Pleomorphomonas sp. T1.2MG-36: one gene and its partner. The protein of the gene in region 1 interacts with the protein of each later gene in a pairwise test. Links are inferred from orthologs where the notes say so. Each region holds a gene or a part of one and is shown on either strand. Other genes may lie near its edges. The genes, in order: QQZ18_RS17380 and QQZ18_RS16050.

The links.
Region 2: the proteins of QQZ18_RS17380 (region 1) and QQZ18_RS16050 interact in binary tests that used the Escherichia coli proteins (3 or more experiments, as listed by UniProt). The link is inferred for Pleomorphomonas sp. T1.2MG-36 from one-to-one orthologs.

What each region holds. Positions count from the first base shown.
Region 1 is NZ_CATNLY010000034.1:335,294-349,739, reverse strand. Bases 5,072-7,828 are described here. They hold QQZ18_RS17380 (sulfurtransferase TusA family protein), read right to left. Parts: upstream 6,690-7,828; coding sequence 6,453-6,689; downstream 5,072-6,452. Other genes in these bases: QQZ18_RS17365 (disulfide bond formation protein B), read right to left, coding at 7,552-7,828; QQZ18_RS17370 (SCO family protein), read right to left, coding at 6,861-7,460; QQZ18_RS17375 (hypothetical protein), read right to left, coding at 6,686-6,856; QQZ18_RS17385 (metal ABC transporter substrate-binding protein), read right to left, coding at 5,379-6,308; QQZ18_RS17390 (alpha-galactosidase), read right to left, coding at 5,072-5,174. Also shown: QQZ18_RS17405 (sugar ABC transporter ATP-binding protein), read left to right, coding at 1-678; QQZ18_RS17400 (ABC transporter permease), read left to right, coding at 690-1,640; QQZ18_RS17395 (AGE family epimerase/isomerase), read right to left, coding at 1,698-2,963; more of QQZ18_RS17390, read right to left, coding at 3,087-5,071; more of QQZ18_RS17365, read right to left, coding at 7,829-8,052; QQZ18_RS17360 (DUF1674 domain-containing protein), read right to left, coding at 8,352-8,585; zinc metalloprotease HtpX, read left to right, coding at 8,638-9,618; QQZ18_RS17350 (RsmB/NOP family class I SAM-dependent RNA methyltransferase), read left to right, coding at 9,762-11,057; QQZ18_RS17345 (heparinase II/III family protein), read left to right, coding at 11,206-12,951; purH (bifunctional phosphoribosylaminoimidazolecarboxamide formyltransferase/IMP cyclohydrolase), read left to right, coding at 13,068-14,446. UniProt on the Escherichia coli protein: Sulfur carrier protein involved in sulfur trafficking in the cell. Part of a sulfur-relay system required for 2-thiolation during synthesis of 2-thiouridine of the modified wobble base 5-methylaminomethyl-2-thiouridine (mnm(5)s(2)U) in tRNA.
Region 2 is NZ_CATNLY010000034.1:41,725-56,339, reverse strand. What follows is about bases 807-3,732. They hold QQZ18_RS16050 (cysteine desulfurase family protein), read right to left. Parts: upstream 2,886-3,732; coding sequence 1,728-2,885; downstream 807-1,727. Other genes in these bases: nifB (nitrogenase cofactor biosynthesis protein NifB), read right to left, coding at 2,901-3,732; nifV (homocitrate synthase), read right to left, coding at 807-1,731. Outside these bases: QQZ18_RS16060 (Gfo/Idh/MocA family protein), read right to left, coding at 1-529; more of nifV, read right to left, coding at 589-806; more of nifB, read right to left, coding at 3,733-4,355; QQZ18_RS16040 (peroxiredoxin), read left to right, coding at 4,713-5,267; QQZ18_RS16035 (carboxymuconolactone decarboxylase family protein), read left to right, coding at 5,267-5,800; QQZ18_RS16030 (NUDIX domain-containing protein), read right to left, coding at 5,862-6,341; QQZ18_RS16025 (metallophosphoesterase family protein), read left to right, coding at 6,821-7,741; QQZ18_RS16020 (hypothetical protein), read right to left, coding at 7,714-8,319; QQZ18_RS16015 (Lrp/AsnC ligand binding domain-containing protein), read left to right, coding at 8,677-8,919; QQZ18_RS16010 (DUF1203 domain-containing protein), read left to right, coding at 9,077-9,541; QQZ18_RS16005 (DUF1223 domain-containing protein), read right to left, coding at 9,598-10,254; QQZ18_RS16000 (RidA family protein), read right to left, coding at 10,496-10,879; leuD (3-isopropylmalate dehydratase small subunit), read right to left, coding at 10,929-11,534; argC (N-acetyl-gamma-glutamyl-phosphate reductase), read right to left, coding at 11,654-12,601; QQZ18_RS15985 (hypothetical protein), read right to left, coding at 12,752-12,889; thpR (RNA 2',3'-cyclic phosphodiesterase), read left to right, coding at 13,068-13,607; and 2 more genes. UniProt on the Escherichia coli protein: Master enzyme that delivers sulfur to a number of partners involved in Fe-S cluster assembly, tRNA modification or cofactor biosynthesis. Catalyzes the removal of elemental sulfur from cysteine to produce alanine.

The DNA of each region.
Region 1 (14,446 bases):
CGCAAGGGCGAGATCCTTGGTCTCGCCGGCCTTGAGGGTGCCGGCCAGAGCGAAGTCATCCGCGCGATCGTCGGGGCGGACGGCGGCCATGACGGCGCGATCAGCCTTGCCGGACGACCGGTGAAGATCGAGGAGCCAGTCTCCGCCTGGGCCAAGGGGCTCGCCTTCCTGCCGCGCGAGCGGCGTCAGGAGGGGCTTGTGTCGTCGGCATCGATCGCCGGCAACGTGTCGCTACCGCATCTCGACGATCTCGTCCGCTTCGGCCTCGTTCTCGACCGCGCCGAGGAGGCCCGGCGGGCGGTGGATCTGGGCGCGAAGGTGAAGCTGAAATCCAAGGGGCCGCGACAGAAGGTTCGTGAACTCTCCGGCGGCAACCAGCAAAAAGTGGTGTTCGCCCGGGCGATCGCCGGCGAGCCCGAGGTCCTGCTGCTCGACGAACCGACGCGCGGCGTCGACGTCGGCGCTCGCTATGACATTCATGCCCTGCTTCGCGAGCTGACGGGCGAAGGACGAGCGGTGGTGCTCGCTTCTTCCGACCTGCCCGAGCTCGTCTATATGGCCGACCGCATCATCGTCTTCCGGGACGGCAAGGTGGCGACCACCGTTTCCACCGAGGGCCTCGACCAAGCCGGGCTTGCCGCGCTTTGCTTCGGGACGCCGACCGCGCCCTCCGCCTGAAGGAATTCCCAGTGGCTTCCGCGCTCAAGACCTACGGCACGCTGATCGGCTTCATTCTCGTCGTCCTCTTCTTCTGGGTCGAAATTCCCGACACCTTCATGACGGCGAAGAACTGGCTGAACATCAGCCAGCAGGTGTCTATGCTGGCCGTGGTGGCCTTCACGATGACCATCGTCATGGTGATGGGCGACTTCGACCTTTCCGTCGGCTCGATGGCCTCGCTCGCCGGTATCGTGGCGGCGCTGGCCTTTCGCGACGGCCACGGAGTGTGGGTCGGCGTGGCGCTGGCGCTCGTCGTCGGGCTGGTCGGCGGCCTTCTCAACGGCGCGCTCGTCGCCTATGTCGGCATCCTGCCCTTCGTGGCGACGCTCGGCACCCTGACCGTCTACAGCGGCCTTGCCTTCCTGGTCTCCGGCGGCAAGACCATCTTCGGACGCGACATTCCCGCGGCCTTTTCCGGCTTTGCCCGTTCCGGCATCTCGCTCACCGAAACCATTAGCCTTCCGAGCCTGACCATCGTCGCGGCCCTGGTGCTCCTCGCCGTCTGGTTCACGCTGGAGCAGACCACCTTCGGCCGCCGGCTCTATGCGATCGGCGGCAACAAGGAGGCGGCGCGTCTTGCCGGTATCCGTGTCAGACGGTTGCGCTTCCTGGCCTTCGGCCTCAGCGGTCTCGGTGCGGCGCTCGCTGGCCTGATGTATGCGAGCCGGGTGGCTTCGGCCAATCCGACGCAGGGGTCCGGCCTGATGCTCGATGCGATCGCCGCCGTCTTCCTCGGCATGACCATGAGCGAAGAGGGCGAGCCGCATGTGCTGGCGACGCTGGTCGGCGTGCTGATCCTCGGCGTGCTTGGCAACGGCCTCACCCAGATGAGCATCGACAGCTATGTGCGCGAGGTGCTGATCGGCTCGATCATCGTGCTGGCCGTCGCCTCGTCATCGCTCGGCAAGGCCAAGGGGTGAACGAAAACGCCGCCGGCCAAGACCGACGGCGTCCGTCAACTCTATCTCTCCTGACGATCAGACCTTGATGCCCTCGGTCATCAGTCCGTTGACGAGGCTGCCGGAGGTCGGCAGCAGCGGAATGAGGCAGGCCTGCACGGAGTGGTAGATGTCGGGTCGGCCGAAGAAGGGATTGGTGGCCGACCGGTCCTCCGCGTCGAGCTGCGGAATGAAGGCGCCGGTCGCACGGTCGATCATGTGGTCCGTCGTGAAGTCCCAGATGCGGCGGTACCAGTTCTCGTAGAAGGGATCGCCGGTGATCGAGGCCAGGAAATGGGCGGCGCCGATGCCCTCGCAGCACGGCCACCAGAAGCGGTCGGGTACCGACGGTTTGCCGTCCCAGCCGACGGTATAGTAGAAGCCGCCGCGCTCGCCGTCCCAGCCTTCGGTGACGGCGAGGCGGAACAGGTTCTGCGCGGCATCCGGCAGCCAGCCGAGCTTGCGGCCGCCGAGCTCCCAGAGCTGCAGAAGCAGACGCGCCCACTCCAGCCAATGGCCGGGCGTCGAGCCGTAGGGCTTGAACATCGGATTGCCAACATACTCCAGCGTCACGTTCCACCGGGCGTCGAAATGCTCGGGCAGGCGCCAGTTGTTGCGCGAGGCGAAGCGATCGACGATCAGTTCGGCGATGCTCTCGGCCCTGCGAAGATACTCGGTGTCGTCCGTCACCTCGAAGGCCGCCATCAGCGCTTCGGTGAGGTGCATGTTGGAGTTCTGGCCACGATAGTCGCCGATCGGCTGCCAGTCGGCGGTGAACTCCTCGGCGACGGCGCCCGGCTCCGCCTCCCAGAACCGGGACAGCAAGATGTCCGTGACGTCGGCGATCAGCCGGTTGGCATCGGGGTGGCCGGCCGCCTTGGCGGTGGCGCCGGCGAGGAGAGCGTGGGCGTGGCCGTAGGCCTGCTTGGTGGGATCGGTCAGCGTTCCATAGCCGACGCCCCAGTGATAGCCGCCGTGCGACGCGTCGCGGTGGTCGTTCCAGAGGAAATCCATGCCGTGATCGACGAGGTTGGCGGCGCCGGGGCGCCCCATCAGCGAGGCAATGCCGAAGGCATGCACGAGGCGGGCGGTGATGTGCAGATTCCGCGATGGCGGCAGGCCGCCGTCGGCGCCCGGCGCCATCGGTCGGCCCGCGTCGTCGAGTTCGAAATACCCGCCCAGCGGGTTGCGACAGCCCGCCTCGAAGAAGGAGAAAAGAGCGTCGGCGCGGCCGAGCAGCCATAGACGATGCGGCGCGCGCTCCACCCAGCGACTGTGCGCGGCGGACTTCAGTTGCATGAGCATTGTTTTCCCTCCCTGGGCGGCGGTGCGTCGGCCCTCCAGCCTTCCTTTCTTTTTTAAGCACTGCCTGCCAAAGGGGCAATCTCAGGAGATCACCGAACTCCGCCTTTCGTCCGGAATGGTTGATTAGCCGGCCGGCGTCAACTCAAGAAGAAGAGCCGTTTCCGGCCGCTGCATGGGCAATGGCAGGCCGGCGCTCGCCAGCGCCGCCGCGCTGAAGGTCAGCTCGCCGGACAATAGTCTCTTCTGGCCATCGCTCATTCTGATGAAGCCCGAGGGACTGTCGCCGTGGATGGCGGCGATCCGCCACATTCGTTCGGGCGAGCCCGGCAGGCGGAGGACCAGCGGCTCCGGCTGTTCGCAGACCATGGTCGGCCCTTGCGCCACGAAGACGGCGGCCTGATCGGAGGTCATGGCGCCCCAGACGTAGCGACCGTCGCGCGGGTCGAGATTGAAGTTGGCTCCCGGGGCGTGGAGAAGCGGGCGCAGACGCTTGTGAAGCGCGATGAAGCCGGCGAGTTCCGTCCGTTCGGCCGGGCTCATGTCGAGCGGGTTCAGCTCGACGCCGAGGTGATAGGCCAATGCGACCAGAGCCCGGAAGGTCAGCGACAGCGTTCGGCCGGATTGATGGCTGGGATTGGCCGAAACGTGAGCCCCCATGATTTCCGGCGGCAGGAACAGGCTGGCGCCGCGCTGGATCTCCAGGCGGTCGAGGGCGTCGGTGCAGTCCGAGGTCCAGACGCGCTGGGTGTTGGCGAGCGCTCCGTAGTCGGTCCGGCCGCCGCCCGAGGCGCAGCTCTCGATCTCGACATGCGGGAAGGCCGCGCGGACACGGGCCATCAAAGCATGGACCGCGCGGGTCTGGGCGGTGGTCACCGCGCGGCCATCGACGCCGCCGACGTGCGTTAGGTCGCGGTTCATGTCCCACTTGATGTAGGAAATGGCGTGCGAGGACAGCATCGCCGATATCTTCTCGAACAGGTGGTCGGACACCTCCGGCCGCGTCAGATCGAGGACCTGCTGATTGCGCGAGCGCAGGAAGGGACGCCCGTCCACCTTCAGCGCCCAATCAGGGTGGGCTCGGTAGAGATCGGACTCCTCGTTGACCATCTCCGGTTCGAACCAGATGCCGAACTGCATGCCGAGCGCGGTGACGTGATCGACGAGCGGCTTCAGGCCATCGGGATACTTGCGCCGGTCGACGATCCAGTCGCCGAGCGACGTGGTGTCGTCGTCGCGGCGACCGAACCAGCCGTCGTCGAGAACGAAACGCTCGATGCCCAAGGCGGCGGCTGCATCGGCCTGGGCCTTCAGGGAATCGAGGCGGTGATCGAAATAGTTGCCTTCCCAGGTGTTCAGCGTCACCGGACGTGGGCTCATGGCGCCGCCCGGCCACGTCAGGATCTCCGAGCGCACGAAGGCTTGCAGCGCCGCCGCGTCCTCGGCGGCATAGACGACGGGGCTCTGGTAGCTGTCCCCTCGGGACAGGCGGATCTCGCCGGGTTCGAACAGCGCGCCGAGATGGACGAGGCGGCGGCCGTCGTCGAGCGTGTCGACGGCGACCAGATGGTTGCCGCTCCAACCGAGATGGAAGGCAAAGCGGGCGTCGCCAACGGTGACGCCGAGGTAGGGTTGCCGGTCGTGGCTGGTGCGGCCGCGGCGGTTCTCCTGCAACGTGATGCCGGGGGCGAGGTGATGGCGACGGATCTGGAACTCGCGCCCCCACATGCCCGTGAAGCGGGTCGCAGTCGCTTCGCCCGCAGGCAGGAGGAAGCTGCCGGCCATACAGCGATCGAGCGTGTAGACGCCGTCCTTCATCGACATCAGACGTGTTGAAAGGCCGAACACGCCCGTCTTGCTCGCCAGGATGGAAATCTCGATGTCGATGCCCGCGACGGCATCGCTCGCCGCGAGCACCGCGGTCGCGCCATCATGGCGTACTGTCCAGCCGGAAAAATCGAGGAGAAAGTCACGGCCGTCGCGATGGCCGACGATGGCCGGCCATCCGAAGGCGCCAAGTCCGGCAACCGGTAGCAGTGCCGCCGAGGGGACGTCGGCATCCATGCCGTTGATGCGGCTGGATCGCGGAACGTCCGGCCAGAAATCGGGCACTGCCGCGCCGCGCCCGAAGGCGAGGATCTCCGGCATGCCGCGGTCGGGAAGGCCGACCGAGAAGGAAAGCGGGCCGGCGGAGAGGGTGACGGTGGACGGCATGGACGACCTCGGCTCATGAAACGAGAAGAGACGATGGGGTGGCATAGGATTCCCCGCTCCATTCCCATCGCACTCGTCCTGCCGATATAGATCGTCCTTAGGTCGCTATTCCAGCGGCATTTCCGGGAAATTGACCTTTTGAGCCGAGATTCCCTGTCGTTAGCATAAATTTCCTCGCCATGTCGCAATTCGCACCGATTGCGATTAGCGCTTGGGCGCCAGGGCCTCGGTGAGCGTACCGATGTTGTGCCGGATCATGTCGACGTAGGTCGGCGCGGGACCGTCCTTTGACGACAGCGCGTCGGTGTAGAGCTCGCCGCCGACCACGGCATGGGTCTCGGCGGCGATCTGGTCGATCAGCCGGCGATCCTTGATGTTCTCGACAAAGATCGCGGGGATGGCGTCCTCGCGGATCTGGCGAATGATGCCCGCGACGTCGGAGGCGGTGGCTTCGGATTCGGTGCTGACGCCCTCGGGAGCCAGGAGTTCGAGCCCATAGGCGGCGCCGAAATAGCCGAAAGCGTCGTGGCTGGTAATGATCTTGCGCCGGTCGGCCGGCAGGGCCGCCATGGCGGCGCGGACCTCGGCGTCGAGCGCTTCAAGTTCGGCGACATAGGCGGCGGCGTTGGCATCGTAGGTCGCCTTGCCGGCGGGATCGGCGGCGTCCAGGCCGACGGCGATGTTCTTCACATAGGTGACGGCGTTGGCCACGTCTTGCCAGGCATGCGGGTCGACGCCGTGATGATCGTGCGCGGCGTGGTCCGCCTCGGCGTGATCGTGGTGGTCCTCTTCCTCGGCCATTTCGCGGGGCTTGACGCCCTCGGAGGCCACCGTCACCGGCCCGGCATAGCCGGACGCTTCGGCAAGGCGGTTCATCCAGCCTTCGAAGCCGAGGCCGTTGACGACGAGCAGCTTGGCTCCGGCGACGGCTTTGACGTCGTTGGGCGTCGGCTCGTAGACATGGGCGTCGCCATCGGGACCGACGAGGGTGGTGACCGAAACGCGGTCGCCGCCGACGCGGCTCACCATGTCGCCGAGGATGGAAAACGAGGCGACCACCGGCAGGCGATCGGCGGCGAAGGCGGGGCCAGCGGTCAGCATGGCGAAGAACGAGGCAATCACAAGGCGGTTCATGGAACCCTCTATGTTATGTTATAACATAACTACGGTTGGACCGAACCGAGAGTACTGTCAAGGGCCAATGCGCCCCGCCCCGTTCCCCGGGGCGCTTCGCCCGGTTGTAAACCCTGGATCTTCATTCTGAAGCCGCGAGGCCGATCACTCGCCCTTGGCGATGGTGAAACGCAGGACGGTGCCCTCCGTCGTCTGGTCCACGAGACGATGACCTTTCTGGCGGCAGAAATGAGGGATGTCGATCGCTGCCATCGGATCCGTCGCTTCGACGACCAGCAGATCGCCGGGCTTGAGAGCGAACAACGCCTTGCCGGCCTTCAGCACCGGCAGCGGGCAGTTGAGCCCTTTGAGATCGAGGCGCAGCGGTTCGGCTTTGGTCACGGCAACGCCGTCCGGCAGAGATCGACGAAGGCCCGCACGCCGTCGGAGCCGGCCGACAGGGCCGCGCCGAAGGCTATGACGGCCAATGGCAAGGCGAGCGATGCCATATGGTCGGACAGCCGGGTACGCCTCGTGGAGCCCGTCTCGGGTTTGTGTCGGTCGGCCATTGGCTCAGCTCTCGGTGATCAGGGTCTTCAGCTTGTTGAGCGCGGCTTCCTGGTCTTCCATGTAGGCGATGGTGCCGCGGAAGCGGCCGTCCGCATCGAACATGAAGCTCGACGCCGTGTGATCCATGCCATAGTCGCCGTCGGTGCCGGGTACCTTGCGGGCGTAGACGCGGAAGGTCTTGATGGCGGCATCGACCTGCTCGCGGCTGCCGGACAGCCCGAGCACGATGTCGCCGAAGGATGACAGGTAGTCTTTCAGCACTTCCGGCGTGTCGCGCTCCGGGTCGACGGTGACGAACAGGAGGTCGACCTTGCCTGCATCCTGCCCGAGCCGCTCCTTCAGCGCCGCGTATTCGCCAAGCGTGGTGGGGCAGACGTCCGGGCAGTGGGTGTAGCCGAAGAAGATGACGTGCGGCCGGCCGGCAAAGGTCTTGTCGGTGACGGGGCGCCCGTTCATGTCGACGAGGGTGAAGGGGCCGCCGATGTCGCTCGCCGCGACGCTGGCGCTTTCCATGAAAGGAAGCCTGCCGCCGAACACGAGCCAGCCGGTGGCGCCGAACAGCACCGCGACAAGCAGCCAGACGATGATGCGTAGAGCTTTCACTTCTTCTCCCAACGTCGATGGCATCGGATCGCGTCGAGCCTAGCGAAGAACGGCCTTGCGCGAAACGATCAATTTCAGGCGTGGGCGCGTGTCAGATCAGCGCGTCGCGACGGGCGAAGATGCCGCGCCAGCTCATGATGCCCACGAACAGCGTGGACAGCACGTCCCAGCCGGCGAAGGACAGGCCGAACAGGTTGATCGGGGCTTCCGAGCAGGAAACAAGGCGAGTGCCCTTCACCGCTGCCATCAGGTCCGTGGCGCTGGTGATCACCGTCGGCGTTCCGCCACAGTCGGACGGACCTTCCCACAGCTTCCACTCAGCGCCGACATGATAGCCGGCAAGCGCCGAGCCGAAGAAGAAGATGGCGCCGCCAACGAAATAGAGGAGGCGGGCAAGGCGCGGCATGCGGTGAGACAGCAGCAGGCCGACGAGCAGAATCGGCAGGCCGACATAATAGGGAATGCGCTCTTGCAGGCAGAGCTTGCAGGGAAGGTAGCCACCGATGATCTCGAAGCCCCAGGCGGCGATGATGGCGAAAAGGCCGGCTAGAAATGCAAGACCGGGGGCACGGATGGCGGCTGGAGCGGACATGGAACACCCTGAACGACGACTGCGGCGGTTCCGGCCTAACAGCTTGGAACGAGCCACGCAATCGACGATTGGGTTGTTCGGGGGCGGTCGCCGGTCGAAAAGCGCCCCCGGCCGCGCCTCGTAAGGCGCAACGCCGGCAGATACGAATTCCGGGGGGCTGGGGGGCTGGATTGAGCCGGAACCCGTCCGCAGCGTCATTGCCGGGGGACGAAGACATCCTGCTGGCCTGACTTGGCGTCGACAAGGCGGGAATGGGGCCAAACTGTGAAAGACGATCAGAGCTTCGTGAAGGGCCTGAGCTAGAAGTCGGCCGCGATGCCCTTCACTTCCCAATCGCCATAGCGGGCCGGTTCGAGGCCGCCCCGGCCGCCGATCTCCTGCGGACGGCTTTCGCTGGCCGCGCGGCGGCGCTCCTCCGCTTCGGCCAGCGCCCGGAGGGCGGCGGGAGACAGAGTTTTCTGGGGTGCCGCTGGGGACTTGTTGTCAGTGTCGGTCACGGGCGCATCCTTGATGGCGGGTGGATGGCATACCATCTTGTCTTTCGGAAAACCCGATCAGCATATCAGCCGGACACCGGAAGGACAGATGAATTTCTTCAAGACCTCCCTCCTCCTCGCCGCGATGACGGCGATCTTCATGGGCGCCGGTTATCTGATCGGCGGCCAGGGCGGCATGTTGATCGCGCTGGTGGTCGCCGCCGGCATGAACCTCTTCTCCTATTGGAATGCCGACAAGATGGTGCTGGCGATGCATCGCGCCCGTCGTGTCGATCGGGCCGGCGCGCCGGAGTACTATGCTATCGTCGAGCGCCTCGCCGCCAATGCCGGCCTGCCGATGCCGGCCGTCTACGTCATCGACAATCCGCAGCCCAATGCCTTTGCTACCGGCCGTGATCCCGATCACGCAGCCGTTGCCGCCACCACCGGCCTTCTGCAAATGCTCGATCGCGAGGAGATTGCCGGCGTCATGGCGCACGAGCTCGCCCATGTGCAGAACCGCGACACGCTGACCATGACGGTGACCGCGACGATAGCCGGTGCCATTTCGATGCTCGCCAACTTCGGCCTGTTCTTCGGCTCGATGAACCGCGACAGCGAGAACCGCAGCCCGCTCGGCGGCATCGGCATTCTGCTCGCCGCCATCGTGGCGCCGCTAGCCGCCATGCTGGTGCAGATGGCCATCTCGCGGACGCGAGAATACGCCGCCGACCGGCGGGGCGCCGAAATTTCCGGTAATCCACTGGCCCTCGCCTCTGCCCTCGACAAGATCGCCGGGGCCGCCCATCGCGTGCCGAACATGACAGCGGAGCAAAATCCTGCTACGGCGCATCTGTTCATCATCAATCCGCTGTCCGGCGCCAGGATGGACAACCTGTTCTCGACCCACCCGGATACCGGCAACCGCATCCGCGCCCTGATGGCGATGGCGGATGGCGGTGGTTTCGGGCGGCGCAGCTCCGAGCCCGTGGCGGGTGGCCCCTGGGCCACGCCACGTGGTTCGCGGGGCGGTCCATGGGGTGGGGGCGGTTCTGTCGGACGGCCCTCGAACCGTGGACCCTGGGGATGACCGCAGACGACAAAGGCCGCAAGAGCGGCGGAAAAACCGGCAACGCATTCAGGCCGGCACGCCCGCATGACGGCCAGAAGGGCGGGGCGTTCAAAGGCGGGCGTCCGCCTCAGGGTGGCCGGCGGCCGCCGCGGCCGCAGGGCATGGAGGCGCGTGCCGTTGCCGTTGACCTCGTGGACGGTGTCCAGAAGGGTCGTCTCCTCGACGCATTGCTCGACAAGGGTTCCGCTGCCGAGCGTTATCAGCGCCTCGATCCGCGCGATCGCGGTCTTGCCCGCGCCATCGTCGGCTATGCCTTGCGCCGCCACGGACAGATCGATGACGCTGTCGGGCGTTTTCTGACGCGGCCGCTGCCGGACGATGCCGGTACGCTGAAAGCGGTGATCGCTGTTTCGGCGGCCCAGATCATGTTCATGGACGTTGCCGACCACGCCGCCGTGGCGCTCGGTGTCGAGCTGGCCGGCGCCGACAAGGCCGCCATGCCGTTCAAGGGCGTCGTCAACGCCGTCCTGCGCCGCGTCTCGGAAAACAAGGCGACCATCCTCGCCGAACAGGATGCCATCACCCTCAACACGCCAGCGTGGCTGATGGAACGCTGGAGCGCAAACTATGGGACCGACGTGGCGCGCGACATTGCCGCCATGAACGCCTTCGAGCCGACGCTCGACCTCACCGTGAAGTCCGATCCGGACGGTTGGGCTGCCCGGCTGGGTGGGATCAAGCTCCCCAACGGTTCGGTGCGCCTTCCCGTCACGGGCGCCGTCGAGAAGATCGACGGCTACGAGGAGGGTGGCTGGTGGGTGCAGGACGCCGCCGCCACGCTGCCGGTCCATCTCCTGGGCGACGTCAAGGGCAAGAAGGTCGTCGACCTCTGCGCGGCGCCCGGCGGCAAGACGGCCCAGCTGGCCGCGCTCGGCGCCGACGTTACCGCCATCGACGTATCCTACCATCGTCTGCAACGCCTCGAACGCAACCTCTATCGCCTCGGTCTCAAGGCCAACCTCGTCAAGGCCGATGCCACCGAGTGGCTGGGAGGCACCTTCGATATGGTGTTGCTCGACGCGCCTTGCACGGCGACCGGCACCTTGCGCCGCCATCCCGACGGGGCAGTCGGAAAGAAGCCGGCCGACGTGCCGACGCTTGCCGCCGTGCAGCGCCGCCTGATCGATCAGGCGATCCGCATGCTGAGGCCTGGCGGCCTCCTCGTCTATTCCACCTGCTCGCTGGAGCCGGAGGAGGGGCAGGACCAGATTCGTCGCCTCAGGCTGATCGAGGCGCCGCTCGACCTGGTGCCGGTGACGGCGGACGAGGTTTTCGGTCTCTCGGAGATCGTCACGCCGGAGGGGTTTGTCCGCACCCTGCCGTCGCACCTCAAGCAGGAAGAGGCCCGGCTTTCCGGGCTCGACGGTTTCTTCGCCGCCCGCCTCCGCCGTCAGTGACGGCGGACGGCCGGTCCGGTTGCCGGAAAATTTGATCGGCCTCGCATACCACTTGGTAACCAAGCTGGGCGTCTCATGCCGTGATGAGCGCCTCCGGTTTCTCCGAAGGGCGAGTGATTCCTGCTCCAGCACAGAAAGGGGCCTGACGATGCGCGCACAAGTCGCCGGCACGGCCCGGCTGGTGCTGTTCGCCGGTGAGCTGGCCCTCCGCCGTGCCGTCACGGCGCTGGAACGCGGCCCCTTCTCGCGTTGGCGCTGGCCCGGATCGACCCCGGAACGGCTGGTCATCGCCCCGCAGGATATTCGCACCACCGACCCGACGATCGCCGCCGACATCTATGCCGGTCTCTACGCGTTTGCCGGCAAGATGGTGGAGACGGGCGGCCGCTCGCCCTTCGACATGCCGTCGCCATCGGCCGAGTGGACGCGGGCGCTGCACGGTTTCTCCTGGCTGAGGCATCTCAGGGCGGCCGAGAATGCGCTGGCCCGCCAGAATGCCCGGGCTCTCGTCGCCGACTGGATCGCCCAGGAGGCGCATGCGCCGCCGGAGGCCTACGAGACCGAGAACATGGCCCGGCGGGTAATCGCCTGGATCACCCAGTCGCCACTGATCCTGAAAGATGCCGATCGGGCCTTCTACCGCCGCTTCCTGCGGTCGCTGGTCAGGCAGGTGCGCCGGTTGCGCGGCCGCCAGAGCGACGCCGTGGATGGGTATCCGCGCCTTCTCGCCGCCGTGGCCGTTGGTGTCTTCGCGCTGTCCGCCGACAATCAGGGACGGCTCGCCCGCCAGGCTGGCCTGCGGCTGGAGCAGGAACTCCGCCGGCAGATCCTGCCGGATGGCGGTCATATCAGCCGCGATCCATCGGTGATCGCCGACCTTTTGACCGATCTCCTGCCGTTGCGACAGGCCTATTCCAATCGCGGCGTCAACCCGCCCCAGGCACTGATCGTCGCCATCGACCGCATGATGCCGATGCTGCGCTTCTTCCGTCATTCCGACGGCAGCCTGCCGCACTTCAACGGCATGAGCGCCAGCCATGCCGGCCAGCTCGCAACGCTGAACGCCTATGACGACACCCATGGCCGTCCGGTCGAGAACGCCAGCCACTCCGGCTACCAGAGGCTCGAAGCGGGCGGTACGGTGATTCTGATGGATGCCGGTCCGATCCCGCCGGTCGGCGTTAGCCAGAAGGCGCATGCCGGTTGCCTGTCCTTCGAAATGTCGAGCGGTCCCAACCGCTTCATCGTCAACTGCGGCGCGGCCGACGATCCGCGCTGGCATTCGGCCGCCCGCTCGACGCCCGCCCATTCGACGCTGTCGCTCGAGGACGTGTCCTCGGGCGCCTTCCTCGACACGCCTCGCCTCGTTCGCCGGCTCGGCTCGGTGATGATCGACGGTCCGCGCAACGTACCGGTGGTCCGCGAGGATCGCGACGACGTCATCGCGCTGGCGGCAAGCCATGACGGCTATTCCGGCCGGTTCGGCGCCATTCACGAGCGGCGGCTCGTCCTCCGCATCGATGGCGGCGAAATCGTCGGCTCGGATCGGTTGAGTTTCGCCGGCCGCAAGCCGCGCCACGATCGCTTCGCCATCCGTTTCCACCTGCATCCGCTGATCCGGGCAAGCCGCACCGCCGGTGGAGACGTGCTGCTCGTCGCCCCCGACGGCGAGGCCTGGACCTTCACCTGCGGGCTGATCGCGCCCGAACTGGAAGACAGCGTGTTCCTGTCCGACACGCTCGGCCGCCGCAAGAGCTTGCAGATCGTGCTGCCGGGGCGGGCGCGGGTGACGCCGGAAGTGGCCTGGGCGATGACCCGAACCGCCGAGGGCCAACGCGGCCGGCCGCGCGGGCGCGATCCGAGGCTGGGCCCCGATCTCTTCGCTGGCGGCTGACGGTCCGCTTTCGGCGGAGAAAGCGGCGATTGTCGACCCAAATCGATTGGGCGCGGGTTCCGCGCGACGGCCATTCGTGCTATCGCGCCGCCATCCCCACTCCCGGAGACATCCCCATGGCTGGCCATCCCGATCGCGTCGCTCCCAAGCGCGCGCTGCTTTCCGTTTCCGACAAGACGGGCCTCATCGAGTTCGCCCGCGCCCTCGCGGACCGCGGCGTCGAGTTGCTCACCACCGGCGGCTCGAAAAAGCTTCTGAGCGAGGCCGGCATTCCCGTCACGGAAGTCGCCGATTTCACCGGCTTCCCGGAAATCATGGATGGCCGTGTCAAGACGCTGCATCCCAAGGTGCACGGCGGCCTTCTCGCCGTCCGCGACGACGCCGGCCATGTCAAGGCGATGGCCGACCATGGAATTCAGCCGATCGACATCCTGGTGGTCAACCTCTACCCCTTCGAGGAGACGGTGGCGCGGGGCGCCGGTTACGAGGAGACCATCGAGAACATCGACATCGGTGGCCCCGCGATGATCCGCGCCGCCTCGAAGAACCATGCCTACGTGACCGTGCTGGTCGAGCCGGCCGACTATCAGGCGGTGATCGACGAGATGGACCAGGGCGGCGTCACCTTCGACACCCGCCGTCGCTTCGCCGCCAAGGCCTATGCGCGCACTGGCGCTTATGACGCGGCGATTTCCGGCTGGTTCGCTGGCGTGCTCGGCGGCAAGACGGGCGATTTCGTCGCCGTCGGCGGCAAGCTTGCCGAGGACATGCGCTATGGCGAGAACCCGCACCAGTGGGCTCGCTTCTATCGGTCGACAGACATTCGACCCGGTGTCTCCACGGCAACGCAGTTGCAGGGCAAGGTGCTCTCCTACAACAACATCAACGACACCGACGCCGCCTTCGAGCTGGTGGCCGAGTTCGATCCGGCCGTGCCGGCCGTCGCCATCATCAAGCACGCCAACCCCTGTGGCGTCGCCACTGGCGCGACGCTGCTCGAGGCCTACGTCAAGGCGCACCGCTGCGATCCGGTGTCGGCCTATGGCGGCATCGTGGCGCTGAATGGCACGCTCGACGCCGACACGGCGAAGAAGATCGTCGAGATCTTCACCGAGGTGATCATCGCCCCGTCGGCCACCGACGAGGCGATCGCCATCGTCGGCGCCAAGAAGAACCTGCGCCTCCTGGTCACCGGCGGCCTGCCCGATCCCAAGGCGCCCGGCATCACCGCCAAGACGGTGGCCGGCGGTCTGCTCGTCCAGTCGCGCGACAACGGCGTCGTCACCGCCGCCGACCTCAAGGTGGTGACCAAGCGGGCGCCGACCGATGGTGAGCTCGCCGACCTCCTGTTCGCCTTCAAGGTCTGCAAGCACGTCAAGTCCAACGCCATCGTCTACGTGAAGGATTGCGCCACCGCCGGCATCGGCGCGGGGCAGATGAACCGCGTCGATTCCGCGCGCATCGCCGCCATCCGGGCCGGCGAGGCGGCCGAGAC
Region 2 (14,615 bases), 290 kb from region 1 along the record:
ACAGGCCGCCGCCACCGTTCTCGGGCTTGTTGCGAATGTTGGCGGGGTCGTCGAGGAAATAGGAGAAGAAGGACTGAGCAGCGGCGACACGGCCGATGGCGCCGGCGCGGACGAGCTCCCGGGTCTTCAGCCACTGCGGATGGTAGCGGACCATGAAGGCTTCGAGATAGACGATGCCCGGCGGCAGCGCGGCGAGGCGCTCGGCGTCCTTGGCGTTCATCGCCGCGGGCTTCTCGCAGAGCACATGCTTGCCGGCACGGGCGGCGGCGAGCGTCAGGTCGACATGGCTGTCGTTGGGCGTCGGGATATAGACCGCCTCGATGGTCGGATCGGCGAACAGCGCCTCGTAGGAGCCATGGGCGACGGGAATGCCCAGAGCATCGGCCGTCGCCTTCGCCGTGTCGGCGTTGCGCGAGGCGATCGCCGCCACCTCCAGCCAAGGCGTGGTGCGGAAGCCGGGGATCACCTTCTCACGGGCGATCTTGGCGGTGGAAACGACGCCGATACGAACCGGCTTGTGCGTGGACATGTGCGCCCTCCCTAAGTTTTGTACGATTTATAGGGGAGGGCCTTCGGGAAGGGAAGCGGTCAGCCCTCGGACGATCGTTCGGCCGAAGACGCCAATGCGGCATGCAGATGGGCGAGTTCGCCGTTGGTCAGCGCTCGCTTCCGTTCGGTCGCGGCCCGCCGGACCTCCTCGACGAGCGGTGCGGCGAGTTCAGGGTCAAGGGCGATGCCGCAACGTGCGAGGACGTGGGCCAGCGCCTGGGCGCCGGAGTGCTTGCCGACGACGACCGAGTGGTGTCGCCCGAGCAGCCTGGGATCGAGCCCCTGATAGGTCTCGGCCTCCTTGAGAAGACCGGCGACGTGGAGGCCGCTTTCGTGGGAAAACACGTCGCGTCCGACGACGGCCTTGCCGGGCGGCACGCCACGTCCGGCCGCGCTGGCGACCAGTTCGGCAAGCGGTTTCAGCGACGGCAGGTCGACGCCGGTCGACCGTCCATCGAGACGCAGTAGGGCGACGGCCACCTGTTCCAGCGCCGCGTTGCCGGCTCGCTCGCCGAGGCCGAGCACGGTGACGGACGCTTCGGCGCAGCCGGCGCGCAGGGCGGCAAGGGTGTTGGCGGTGGCGAGACCGAGGTCGTCGTGGCCGTGAAACTCCAAGGCGAGCGACGTGCGGGCCTTCAGGGCCGATACCAGCCTCGCCGTCGACAGCGGATCGAGCACGCCGACGGTATCGGCAAGCCGCAACCGCCAGCCGCCAGCGCGCTCCACGGCTTCGGTCATGGCGGCGAGGTGATCGGGATCGGCACGCGAGGCATCCTCGGCACCGACCGAGACCGAAAAGCCGAGGTCGAGAGCCAACGGCACGAAGCGGGCGATGCGGGCGAGCGCCTCGCGCCGGTCGATGCCGAGCTTGGCCGCGAGCTGCAGGTCGGACGCGGGGATGGACAGGTTGATGGCCGGTGCGCTGCTTCGGACGGCGGCGGCGATGTCTTCGTCGCGCATCCGGCACCAGACAGCGACGCGGGCCGGCAGCGCCAGGCCGACGATGGCGGCGATGGTGTCGATCTCCTCATCGCCCATGGCCGGCGTGCCGGCTTCGATCTCGGCGACGCCGGCCGCAGCCAGTGCTTCGGCAATGGCCAGTTTCTCGATGCGGGTGAAGGCGACGCCCGGCGCCTGTTCGCCGTCGCGCAGCGTGGTGTCGTTGAGGCGGGCGCCGATCATGCCACGGTCTCCAGGATGCGGGCTTCGCGCGCGATCGCCGGCAGCAAAACCAGAAGGCGTTCGATGTCGGCGTCGGTGTTGAAGCGCGATAGCGAGAAGCGGATGGTCGAACCGGCGAGGTGCGTCAGCCCCATGGCGGCGAGCACATGGCTCGGTGCGGCTTCGCCGGTGGCGCAGGCGGACCCGGAGGACGCGGCGATGCCGGCCCGATCGAGGCGGTGCAGCATCATCTCGGCGTCGATACCCGGAAATGCGAGGCAGGCGGTGTTGGCAAGGCGTGCCTGCGGGTCGCCGAGGACGCGCGTGCCGGGAAGAGCCGCGACGACACCGCTTTCGAGGCGGTCGCGCAAACGGGCGATGCGCTGGGCATGGCAGTCCGCAAGGGCGACACGAGCGGCGACACCGAAGCCGACGATGCCCGGCACGTTCTCGGTGCCTGCGCGGCGTCCCTTCTCCTGACGGCCGCCGACGATCAGACCGGCGAAGGGTTTGCCGGCACGGACATGGAGGGCGCCGACGCCTTTCGGGCCGTGCAGCTTGTGGGCGCTGAAGGAGGCCATGTCGACGCCGCTGGCGGCGACCGAAAGAGCGACACGACCGGCGGCCTGCACGGCGTCGGTGTGGAAGAGGGCGCCGGCCGCGTGGGCGGCAGGCACGAGGTCGGCGATGGGAAACAGCGTGCCGGTTTCGTTGTTGGCGGTCATCAGCGTCACCAGCGCTGTGCCGGGACCGAGGGCGGCGCGGTAGGCGTCGAGGTCGAGCCGGCCGCATTCGTCGACGGGAAGGCGATGGATGTCGATGCCGTCCGTTGCCGCGAGGCGATCGAGCGCCGCATGGACCGACGCGTGCTCGACGGTGGACGTCACCACCTCGCGACGTCCGGGGCGGGCGGCGAGCGCGGCACGGATGGCCGTAACGTTGCTTTCGCTGCCGCCAGAGGTGAAGACGACCTCATCCGGCCGGTCGGCGCCGATCAGCCTCGCGACGTCGCGCCGGGCGGCCTCGATCGCGCGCCGCGCGTCACGGCCGGCGGCGTGAGCGGACGAAGGATTGCCATGCAGGCCGGTCAATGCCGCCAGCATGGCCTCGGCCACGCGCGGGTCGACCGGCGTGGTGGCGTTGGCGTCGAGGTAGACGGCCGAATCTGCGACCATGGCGATCCCTCGCGATCAGGCGGCGGCGATGGCGCGGCCGAAACGCGCGGCGTAGATCTTGCCGACAGCCGCCTCGATGTAGTCGAAGGCATGGGCATCGGTGACGGTGATGCCGGCGGCCAGAAGCGCATCGCGCGGGCAGTCGCCCACCTTGGCGCACAGCACGGTGTCGATGCCGTTCAGGGCGGCGATGGTGGGGGCGAGGGGCGCGTCCTCACCGAAGCCACCCATGCAATAGGCGTCGACCTTGCGATGGCCGACGAGCGTGATGCCGTTTGGCCCAGCCTCGTAGACCTGGAACTCGCGGGCATGGCCGAAGTGCTCGTTGACGCGGGCGCCGCCCTTGGTGGCAACGGCGACGAGGAGGCGGGCGTCGTCGGCTACCGCGCCGATGCGCCGCATGGCGTCGTCGCGGGCGGCGCCCCGGTCGCCGCGCTCGGCGGCGACGAAGGCGCGATAGGCATCGCGAGCGGCTGGGTCGTAGGTGGCGATCTCCGGCAACCGGTCGAGAGTGAACTCCTGGCCACGGTCTTCGCCGAGAAGGCCGATGGCGTCGGCGCGGCATTGGCGGCAGTGGCGCATCAACTTGGCGCCACCGTCCAGCTGGTCCTGCACCGCCTTGAGTTCGGCTGGTGTCGGGCCCCGCTGGCCGGTGAGGCCGAAGTGGGTGCCATGGGCGGGGTCGGAAATCAGCGGCATGACGTTGTGCAGGAAGGCGCCGCCCGCGCGCACCGCCTTGTTGACCTCGGCAAGGTGATGGTCGTTGATGCCGGGGATCATCACCGAGTTGATCTTCACGAGAATGCCGCGCGCAGTCAGCATTTCGAGGCCGAGCATCTGCCGCTCGAGAAGGATCGTCGCGGCTTCGAGACCGGTGCGGCGCTTGTGGTCGAAGAAGATCCACGGGTAGATCCTGGCGCCGATCTCCGGATCGACGGCGTTGATGGTGATCGTCACGTGGTCGATGGCCATTTCGGCGATCTCGTCGACATGGTCGGGCAGGGCAAGGCCGTTGGTGGAGAGGCAGAACTTGAGGTCGGGAATGACCTTGCGCACCGCTTCGAAGGTGGCGCGGGTGTTCTTCCAGTCGTGCAGCGCGTCGCCCGGACCGGCGATGCCGAGCACCGACAGCTCCGGCACGGCGGCGGCCACCGCGACGACCTTCCGCACCGCTTCCTGTGGCGTCAGCCGTTCGGACACGACGCCCGGCCGGCTCTCGTTGGAGCAGTCGTATTTGCGATTGCAGTAGTTGCACTGGATGTTGCAGGCCGGCGCTACGGCCACATGCATGCGCGCGAAGTAGTGGTGCGCCTCTTCCGAATAGCAGGGGTGATCCTTGATCCTCTCCCAGGTCGTGGCATCGATGCCGGCGGGGCGGGGCGATGTGCCGCAGGACGACGACGTGCAGCCACCGCGCCGCGGGCTTGGCGTGACCGTCGGGCTGTCGAGGGAAACGATCTGCGAGGACATGGCACTCTCCGGACGAAACGAGGTCGTCCGGTGCAGCGCAAGCGACATGCCAGATTGAAATTCACTTCATATCAATGAGATAGGAGGGTGTGCGACGAAGACGACAGGGCAAGTGACAGGCTTTGTCGGAGTTACGACACGCCTTCGCCACGGGTGCCGTGTGCCCGAACGCCCGGCGAAACCGCGCAGTGGCGCATCCCCGTGCGGTTAGGCGGAAAATATCAGTGAAACCCCTTAATTATCAAATACAAGTGACCTACATTAAAATGCCTCTAAGAAAGGCTTGCATTTCCGGCCGGAGTTTCCGATAGTGCCGGCCGTCCGTTTCAAAACCCACTCGTAATGAGGATATTCGACATGCTCGGTATTGGCGACAAGCTCCCCTCCTTCACCGTCACCGGTGTGAAGCCCGGCTTCAACAATCACGTCGAGGGGGGCGTCTCCGCGTTCGAGGAAATCACCGAAGCGTCCTTCCCCGGCAAGTGGAAGGTGATCTTCTTCTATCCCAAGGACTTCACCTTCGTCTGCCCGACCGAGATCGCCGAGTTCGCCCGTCTCTCCAAGGACTTCGAAGATCGTGACGCCGTCGTGCTCGGCGGTTCGACCGACAACGAGTTCGTCAAGCTGGCCTGGCGGCGCGATCACAAGGATCTCGACAAGCTGCCGATCTGGTCGTTCGCCGACACCACCGGTTCGCTGGTCGATGGTCTTGGCGTTCGTTCGCCGGCCGGCGTTGCCTACCGCGTGACGGTGATCGTCGATCCCGACAACACGATCCAGCACATCTACGGCACCAACCTCAACGTCGGCCGCAACCCGAAGGACACGCTGCGCGTCCTCGACGCGCTGCAGACCGACGAGCTCTGCCCGTGCAACCGCGAGGTCGGCGGTGACACGCTGAAGGCTGCCTGATGTCCATCGCCAGCCTGCAGGACAGGTTCCCCGCCTATGCGCGCGATGTGAAGCTGAACCTCTCGGCGATGGCCGAGGACGACAGCCTGACACCGCAGCAGAAGTACGGTCTGTTCGTGGCCTGTGGTCATGCGACGCGCAACGCGGACGTCGCGGCGGCGCTCGAAGGGGAGGCGGCGAGCCACCTCTCCGCCGAGGCGCTGGACGCGGCGCGCGGTGCCGGCGTGCTGATGGGCATGAACAACGTCTACTACCGCTTCCTGCACCTCACGTCGAACCCGGAGTACCGGACCATGCCGGCCCGGCTGCGCATGCAACTGATCGGCAAGCCCGGCGTCGACAAGGTGGATTTCGAGCTGTGGTGCCTCGCCGTTTCGGCGATCAACGGCTGCGGAATGTGCATGGACAGCCACGAGAAGGTGGTGCGCGAGGGAGGCCTGCCGGCCTCGGCGGTGCAGACCGCCGTTCGCTTCGCCGCCATCATCCAGTCGGCGGCGGTTGCGCTCGAGACGGCGGCGGTCGTCGCTGCCTGAGCCGCAGGTCGCCTGATCAAGCTTGAACGCCCGGCCGGACAATCTCCGGCCGGGCGTTTCGTTACCAGCGATCGGCCGGCGGTAGCCCGTCGAACAGCTCCGAAAGGCGGCGGCGCGTGGCGGTGGTCGTCCCCTCCGGCAGGCCGTCCAGCGTGAAAAGGCCGAGCTCGGCGATCTCGCGATTGGCGCGGAAGGCACGGCGCAGCACGCAATCCGGCACATGATAGAGCGCCACGTGGTCGCGGCCGGCCATGGCCGGATTGAAGTAGAGGCCGAGGAAGCGGGCGGGTGCCGAAGCCTCGTAGCCGGTCTCCTCGAAGAGCTCGCGCCGGGCGGCGGCTTCGGCCGTCTCGCGCGCATTCACGCCGCCTCCGGGCAGGTGCCAGCCGGACACGTAGGTGTGGCGAACCAGCAGCACGCGCCCCTCGGTCAAGGCGACGGCGCGCACCCCCAGCGTCGTTCCGCCCCACAGGCGAACGGCCAGGGATCGGGCTTGTGCGACAAGGGGTTGCACGGCATCGAGCAGGCGAGTTGCGCTCACGAAATCCTCACGCGGCGACCGGTTTGAAAGTCGATGAGTCATCGGTCGGACAATTTAGCCTTTCGTATAGGTTATACTTTGGGTTAACCAATTCTACCTCAAAGGAAAGCTCAGTGTTTCGCCTCATGGCAAAAACATTGTGCATTTGCTATAGCTTTGGTGTGAAAGAGAAGTCGCTTGTGATTTCTCTCAACAACCTCAGAAGAAGGCTATCATGTTTTCCCTCTTCCGCCGTCGCTTCAACCGTGCTCAGCGTTATATTTGGGTGTCGGCCGTCGACGCGAACAATCCCCATGTCGTCGCCGCCGTGCTGACATTCTGGGGGCGTTAGTCCGGTCCGGACGCGCAACGGTTCGAGGCGTGAACCAACTTCGTGAGCATACCATTCGGGGCGGGTCGCCGGGCGGCGATCCGCCCCTTTTCTTGATGGTGGGGCCGTTCATCTTTACCGGCGGGCGTGCATCGGTTACCCAAGGATCATGTTCCGCCTGATCCATATCTCAGACCTGCATCTCGGGCCGCTGCCGTCGGCGCGCATTCGCGATCTCGCTTCCAAGCGCATCCTCGGCTACGTCAACTGGCGTCGCAACCGGTCGCGTGCTTTCGGCGACGACGTCGAGGCGGCACTGATCGCGGCGATCGCCGCAGAACGGCCCGATCACATCGCGGTCACCGGCGATCTCGTCAATATCGCGCTGGCCGGCGAGTATGCCACGGCCTCCGCCTTTCTCGGGCTGATCGGGTCGGGCGAGGTGGTGAGCGCCGTTCCAGGCAATCACGACGCCTACGTGCCCGGCGCGGCCCGGCGGGCGCGGAAAGCCTGGGCCGCCTACATGACGGCCGATGCCGGCGAGGCCGACGGCTGGCCTTATGTGCGGCGGCGCGGCGACGTGGCGATCGTCGGGGTGTCTTCGGCCGTTGCCACCGGTCCCTTCATGGCGACGGGCAGCTTCTCCGAGACGCAGGAAGAGCGGCTGGCGGCTGTCCTCGACAAGCTTGGCCGTGCCGGCCTTTGCCGCGTGGTGCTGATCCACCATCCCCCCGTGAAAGGTGCGACGGCGTGGCACAAGCGTCTTTCCGGCGCCGCGCGCTTCCGCAAGGTCATCGCGCGCTACGGCGCCGAACTGGTCCTGCATGGCCATACCCATCAGCCGACGCGGTTGTCGCTTGCCGGCCCGAGGGGTAGCGTGCCGGTCATCGGTGTGCCCGCCGCGACGCAACGCCCGGACGGCCGTCATCCCGCCGCCGGTTTCAATCTGTTCGACATCGAGAGGGTCGATGGTCGGTTCCGGATGCATCATCGCTTGATGCAGGCGGTGCCTGGGGGGGCTTTCGTGGAGACGCGCGCCGAGGAGATCGTCAGCGATGACCGTCAGCCCGGCACCATGAACCAGGCATAGGCCACGAGGCCAAGTGCGCCGACGGCAAATCCGGCGAGAAAGACGATCAGCGCCCAGATCAGCGTCGAGCCGCGATCGCCGGCCCGTTCGCGAGCGGCCTCGCCGCCCTCGCGGCGGTCGAGTGCCACGGTCCGCAGCTTGCTGACAAGCGCGTCGCTTTCGACGGCCCGATCGCGCTCGATCAGCCGCTCGGCGATGTAGTCGGTCACTGCGTCGGCGGTCTCATCGAGGTCGGCGCTCTCGTGAAGCGTCAGGCGGCCCAGCCGCGTGTCCTTCAGAAAGCGATAGGAGCGGCGGTCGCGCGCCATTACCACATGGGTGGTCGGATCGATCCAAAGGCGCGGCGGTGTCGAGCCGGCCACCTTGCAGATGAAATAGGCGTCGTCGGCGGGAAGCTCGGAGAATACGCCGGCCAGCTCTTCGGCCAGCAGGTCCAGCCGCGCTCGATCGCCTTCGTGCAGGTCGGCGTAGGCGTCGGAACGCTCGCTCTCGGCAATTCGCACGCGCCGTACGGCGTCGGAAAGCCGCCGGACCTTGCCATCGCTGATCTTGTTGTCGCCCGCTTCGCCGCCTGCCATGGTTCATCCTGTCGGTTGGGGCCGCTTTGAGCCACCTTTCCAAAAGCATACAGCGATGGCGGAATTAGGACCAGCTTAACCATATCTCGCCCACAGCGGACTGCGTCATCTGGGGAAAGAGCCCTGCGGCATTCCTCAAGAAGGGCTTGCGGCAGGGGCGGCCGTGGTGTTTGAAGTCGGGCAGTGATACGCGTTCCGCTTGATCCGGACTCATCCGGCTCAAGCGGGTGTCGGCCTGACCGGCCGGCGCCCGGTCGGGCGCTTCCGCTTCCTGTCAGGTTCCGACCGAAAGGTCGAAACCCGACGGAAACGGTATGATGCCCCGGCGCCGCGCGGTGGCCGGCGAGGAGGAAGACCATGAAGCCCGTTTTCATCCAGTTGCAGTGCGCGCCCGGTCAGACCTATGCCGTGGCGGACGCCATCTATGCCCTAGAAGTCGCCTCTGAACTCTACTCGACGTCGGGCGAATACGATCTGCTGATGAAGATCTACGTCGACGCGTCCACCCACGAGGACATCGGCAAGTTCATCAACGAGAAGATCTCGTCGATTCCCGGTATCGTGCGGACCTTGACGACCCTGACCTTCCGGGCATTCTGAGGGTGTAGGTTCGTTCGGGCTGACGTGGCTTCGAGAACCGAAGCGCGGATGATTCTCGACAGGTTCAGCTACCGTTCCGGTTCGCCTGTGCAAGAAACGGGTGGTTCACGACCTCGAAAGGCATGATTTTGCTCCGCACCAACAGCGGAGATCGATCATGTCGTTTCGTATCACGGGCATTTCGCCGAGCGCCTACCAACCGCTTTATGGACTGTCCGATGAGGAACTCGCGGTCCGTGGCGCGATCCGCTACGTCGTAGACCATAAGCCGGGTTACCCGGACCGGGTGGAAATGCGCGAGGGAGAGGTTGGTGAAACGGTCTTGCTCGTCAACCATTTCAGCCAGTTGGCGGACAATCCCTATCGTGCCTCGCACGCAATCTTCGTTCGCGAAGGTGCCGTGGCGGCCTATGATGCCGTTGACGAAGTGCCTGAGGTCATGAGGGGGCGCCTGTTGTCGCTCAGGGCGTTCGATCAATACGACATGATGGTGGACGCTGATGTGACCGACGGCAATCACATCGAAACGACGATCGAGCGATTCTTTTCGAATCCGGCGGTGAGGTACATCCACGTTCACAACGCAAAGCGGGGATGCTACTCGGGTCGCGTTGATCGCTGAGAGGCGAAAGAGGCATTCTTCCGCCAAGCCGCATCACCGCAGCCTGGGCAAAGCGATCAGCTGGAGCCGCCGCTCTGGAGGGCCAGCCGGGTGGCGCCGATGATCGGCCCGGGCAGGCCGTTCTTCCTGGCTTGAACGACGACGGCAAGGCCGGCGGTGCCCTCGGGCGCCACTTCGGCGAGGGGCAGTTCCAGCGTCATCGCTTCGCCCGACCACAGGCCGATCACCTGCATTCGGTCGACGACGTTGACGTAGGTGATGGCGAGGTCACGATTCTCGCCCGAGCCGATGTCCACCGTCTTGGGGGGCAGATAGCCGGCGATCCAAACCGAGGCTTCGCCGTCGTAGTTCTTGGCCGGAAGATTGACGACGATACGGTCGTCACTGATGCGGGCGCCAACGGCGAGGTCCGGTGTTTCGCCATTGTCGCGCATGACGTCGAGGGAAGCGCGAATCTCGCCCTCGCGGCTGCCGATCGCCGCCTCGCGGCCGTTGAGAACCGCCTGCGGCGTGAACACGGCATGGTCGGTACGCGCCCTGGCGTACTCTCTCTGGCGACGGGTGAACTCGGGTTTGGCGTAGGTGTCGCGCCAGCCGAGATAGTCCCAATAATCGACGGCGAAGGTGAGGGCGACGGTGTTGGGATCCTTAGCGAGCTTAGCCAGGACCTTGTCGGCCGGCGGGCAGGCGGAACATCCTTGACTGGTGAACAATTCGACGACGTCGGCCGCAACAGCGCTACTGCTTCCGACTGCCAATGCGACACAGCAGGATGCCATGCCGCGAGCAAATCCCCCGAAAGTCCCCCGCCATAATAAGGTATCCAAGGCCCACCTCTTCGCCTTTGTTCTTTGCTGATCCAAGGAATACGCCAGCGGCGGGCGGCGATCCACTCACGAGTGCTTGACCGAACCAATCGGTCAACGCATCGTCATGGCCGATGACCTCGACGAATCAAGCCGGATTCCGCAGGGCGGTGGCTTCGATCTCGATCTTCATTTCCGGGCGAATGAGGCCGGCGACAATCATCGTGGCCGCGGGACGGATATCCGCGAACCAGCGCCCGACGACGGAGAACACCGGGTCGGCATAGGCGGCGTCGGTGACGATGTAGCGAACGCGAACCACGTCGGACAGCGAAAAACCGGCATCTTCAAGGGCTCGCGCGATGGTGGCCATGGCGTTTTCCGCCTGTGCCGAGACATCGTCCGGCATGGTCATGGTCGCGTAGTCGTAGCCGGTGGTGCCTGAGACGAAGCACCATGAACCGTCGGCAACGGCGCGCGAATAGCCGGCGACGGTTTCGAAGGGCGAACCGGTGGAAACGAGCTGGCGCATGGTCAGCCTCCGGTGGGCACTCTCCCCGGCGGGGAGAGCGCGTCCGGCATCAGGCCCAGGGGCGGACGGTGGCGTTCTGCGCCTCGAAGGCGGCGATCTCCGACGCCTTCTCGAGCGTCAGGGCGATATCGTCGAGGCCGTTCAGGAGGCAATGCTTCTTGAACGGGTCGATGTCGAAGGATACCTCGCCGCCATCCGGCCCCTTGATCACCTGGTTGGCGAGATCGACGGTCAGCGTGGCGTTGGCGCCGCGCTCGGCGTCGTCCATCAGCTTCTTCAGATCGTCGGGCGAGACGATGATCGGCAGAATGCCGTTCTTGAAGCAGTTGTTGTAGAAGATGTCGGCGAAGCTGGTGGAGATGACGCAGCGGATGCCGAAGTCGAGCAGCGCCCAGGGGGCATGCTCGCGCGACGAGCCGCAGCCGAAGTTGTCGCCGGCCACCAGGATTTCCGCCTTGCGCCAAGCGTCCTTGTTGAGGACGAAGTCGGGATTTTCCGAGCCGTCCTCGCGGTAACGCATCTCCGAGAACAGGCCCTTGCCGAGACCGGTGCGCTTGATGGTCTTGAGGTACTGCTTGGGGATGATCATGTCGGTGTCGATGTTGAGGATCGGCAGCGGCGCGGCCACGCCGGTGAGCACGTCGAATTTCTGCATGATCTTTCCTTTCCCGAAGCGACATGCGTTCCGGTGAACGCGATGTCGACCATTTTCTTGTTGTCGCATCGTTCTCGCGGAAAACCGGTTCCCACTTTTCCGCGCGATGCTCCAGGCGATCAGGCGGGGACGAGGCCGGTCGCGGCCGGCCGTCCCAGCATCAGGTTGAGGTTCTGCACGGCGGCGCCGGAGGCGCCCTTGCCGAGGTTGTCGTAAAGCGAAACGATCAGCGCCTCGTCGCCGGCGGCGTCGGCGAACACATGCAGGCGCAGCTCGTTGGTGCCGTTGAGGGAGCGCGGATCGAGGCCGGCAAGCCGTTCGCTGGCCTCGAAGGGCATCACCTTGACGAAGGCTTCGCCAGCATAGCGGTCGGCCAGCAGCTCGTGGATCGCCCGAGCGGAGAGGCCGGGCGCGACGGACCAGAGGCGAAGCGGCACGAAGGTCAGCATGCCCTGCGCGAAATTGCCCACCGCCGGCTGGAACTGCGGGGCGTGGCTGAGGCCGGTGTAGGCAGACATCTCAGGCAGATGCTTGTGCTTGAAGGTCAGGCCATAGGGCATGAACGGCGAGGGATCGGCGGCCGAGACATAGTCCTCGACCATCTTGCGCCCGCCGCCGGAATAGCCGGAGACGCCGTTGTAGGTGAGAGCCGCATCGGCGGGCAGCAGGCCGGCATCGATCAGCGGACGAATGCCGGCGATCAGGCCCTGCGGCCAGCAGCCGGGATTGGCGACGCGTTTCGACTTGGCAATCGCCTCGGCCTGGCCCTTGGTCATCTCGGCGAAGCCGTAGGCCCAGCCGGGCGCGACGCGATGGGCGGTGGATGCATCGATCACCGCCGTGCGGTCGTTGTCGATGAGGCTCACCGACTCCTTGGCGGCGTCGTCGGGCAGGCAGAGGATGGCCACGTCGGCTTCGTTGAGAAGCCGGCGGCGCTCGTCCATGTCCTTGCGCTTGTCGGGGTCGATGGTTAGCAGGTCGATATCGTCGCGGGCGGCGAGACGGTCGCGGATCTGGAGGCCGGTGGTGCCCGCTTCGCCGTCGATGTAGATCTTCGCCCGCGTCATAATCGTTGCCCGGAATTGGCCGGCCGTCGCCGGTACGTGTTGGAAAGTCCGCCGCGGCGGGACGCCGGGCGGAGTGCCGAGAGGCTTTACCATCATCGGCCGCCGCTGTCATGCGCCTTGACGCATGCGCCTCGGGCAAGTGCGCCGGGCTCAGACGGGCAGAATATAGGTGACGGCGAGATAGGCGAACAGGCCGATGGCCAGTACAACGGCCAGCCCCCGCGCTATCTTGCGCGCGAAGATGACATCGGGATCATCGTTGTCATTGGCGGGATCGTCGAACTGCATGGCTCCGGCCTGTTGCGTGTTTCGCCTGTATATAATCGCGCCATTGGCCGGGCCAAGCGAACAAAAGGGCTTGCATCGGGGTTGACCTTTGGTCGACCCTTGATTGCTCCTTCCGCCCCGGTCCGACGATTCCTCTCCGGAGGGCCGCGCCCCGGGCGGCAACGCCGATGAGGTTGCCATGGCCAGGCTGTTCACCGCCCTCGAAGTCCCCGCCGCGGCCGGCTTCCACCTGTCACTCCTGAAAGGCGGCCTTCCCGGCGCCCGTTGGATCGATCCGGCCAATTACCATGTGACGCTGCGCTTCATCGGCGACATCGACCACCGGACGGCCGACGAGGTGGCCGCCGCGCTCGACCGCGTCTACCGGCCCCCCTTCGAGCTCAGCCTCAGAGGCTTGCACTGCTTCGCCTCGGGCCGGGTGCCGCATTCGCTGGCGGTCAAGGTGGAGCCGACCGACCAGTTGATCGAGCTGCAAGCCGAACATGAGCGCATCATTCAGCGGCTGGGCCTGCCGGCCGAGGGACGGCGCTACATTCCGCACGTCACCCTTGCCCGCTTCAAGGGCACCACCTCGACCGACGTCGCCCGCTGGCTGTCCGAGCACGGCGATTTCATCGGTCCGCGCTTTCCGGTCGATCGCTTCGTGCTCTATTCTTCGCGCGCCTCGGTCGGCGGCGGGCCCTATCTCGTCGAGGAAGCCTATCCGCTCGCGGCCTGAGCCGCGTCAGGCGCGCAGCTTTTCCAGGAAGGCGCGGGCGGCGCGGTCGCAGAGATCGAACACGGCGTCGAAGGCCCTGTCGTCCTCGTAGTAGGGGTCGGGCACCTCGTCCGGACGGCCGAGCGCTTCCGTCAGCCAAAGCCCGATGCGCGCGGTCGATTGCTTGGGGGCGAGGCGGCGGAGATCGTCGACGTTCTGCCGATCCATGCCGACGATCAGGTCGAAGTCTGAAAAATCGGTCTTCCTGACCTGGCGGGCGCGCAGCGGCGTCAGGTCGACGCCGTGTTTGCGCGCGGCGGCGATGGCGCGGCGGTCCGGCGGCTCGCCCGCGTGCCAGCCGCCGATGCCGGCACTGTCCACGCGGATGCGGTCGGCAAGGCCGGCAGAGGCAAGATGGTTCAGCATCAGCCCTTCGGCGGTTGGCGAGCGACAGATGTTGCCGAGACAGACGAACAGGATGGAACGCAACGGTTGGGTCCTTCTGAGGAGAGGCGGTTTTCGCTGCGTCGCGGCTTGCGGTCAAGATGGCCCGAGCCATAGTGTCGTCCATCGCACCAGCGGAGTGTGCCGAATGGATATCCTGCCGACCGGCGGCGTGCTTGCCGCCTATACCCTGGCCGTCCTGGCGCTCAACTACACGCCCGGACCGGACATGGCGATGTTCGTCGGCACGACGATCACTCGTGGCCGGCGCGCCGGCATCGCCGCCTTCCTCGGCACGAACACCGGCATTCTGGTCCACACGCTTCTGGTGACCTTCGGCCTCGCGGCACTGCTCGCCGCCTCGCCTGTTGCCTTCGACGTGCTGAAGATCGTCGGCGCGCTCTATCTGCTCTATCTGGCCGTTGGCGCCATCCGTCACGGCAGCCATTTCGCGCCGGACGGCGGCGCTCTGCCGCCCGAGCCTGCTGCCCGGCTCTATCTGAAGGGCCTTGCGATCAACGTGCTGAATCCCAAGATGGCGCTGTTCTTCCTGACCTTCCTGCCGCAGTTCGTCGAGCCGGGCGA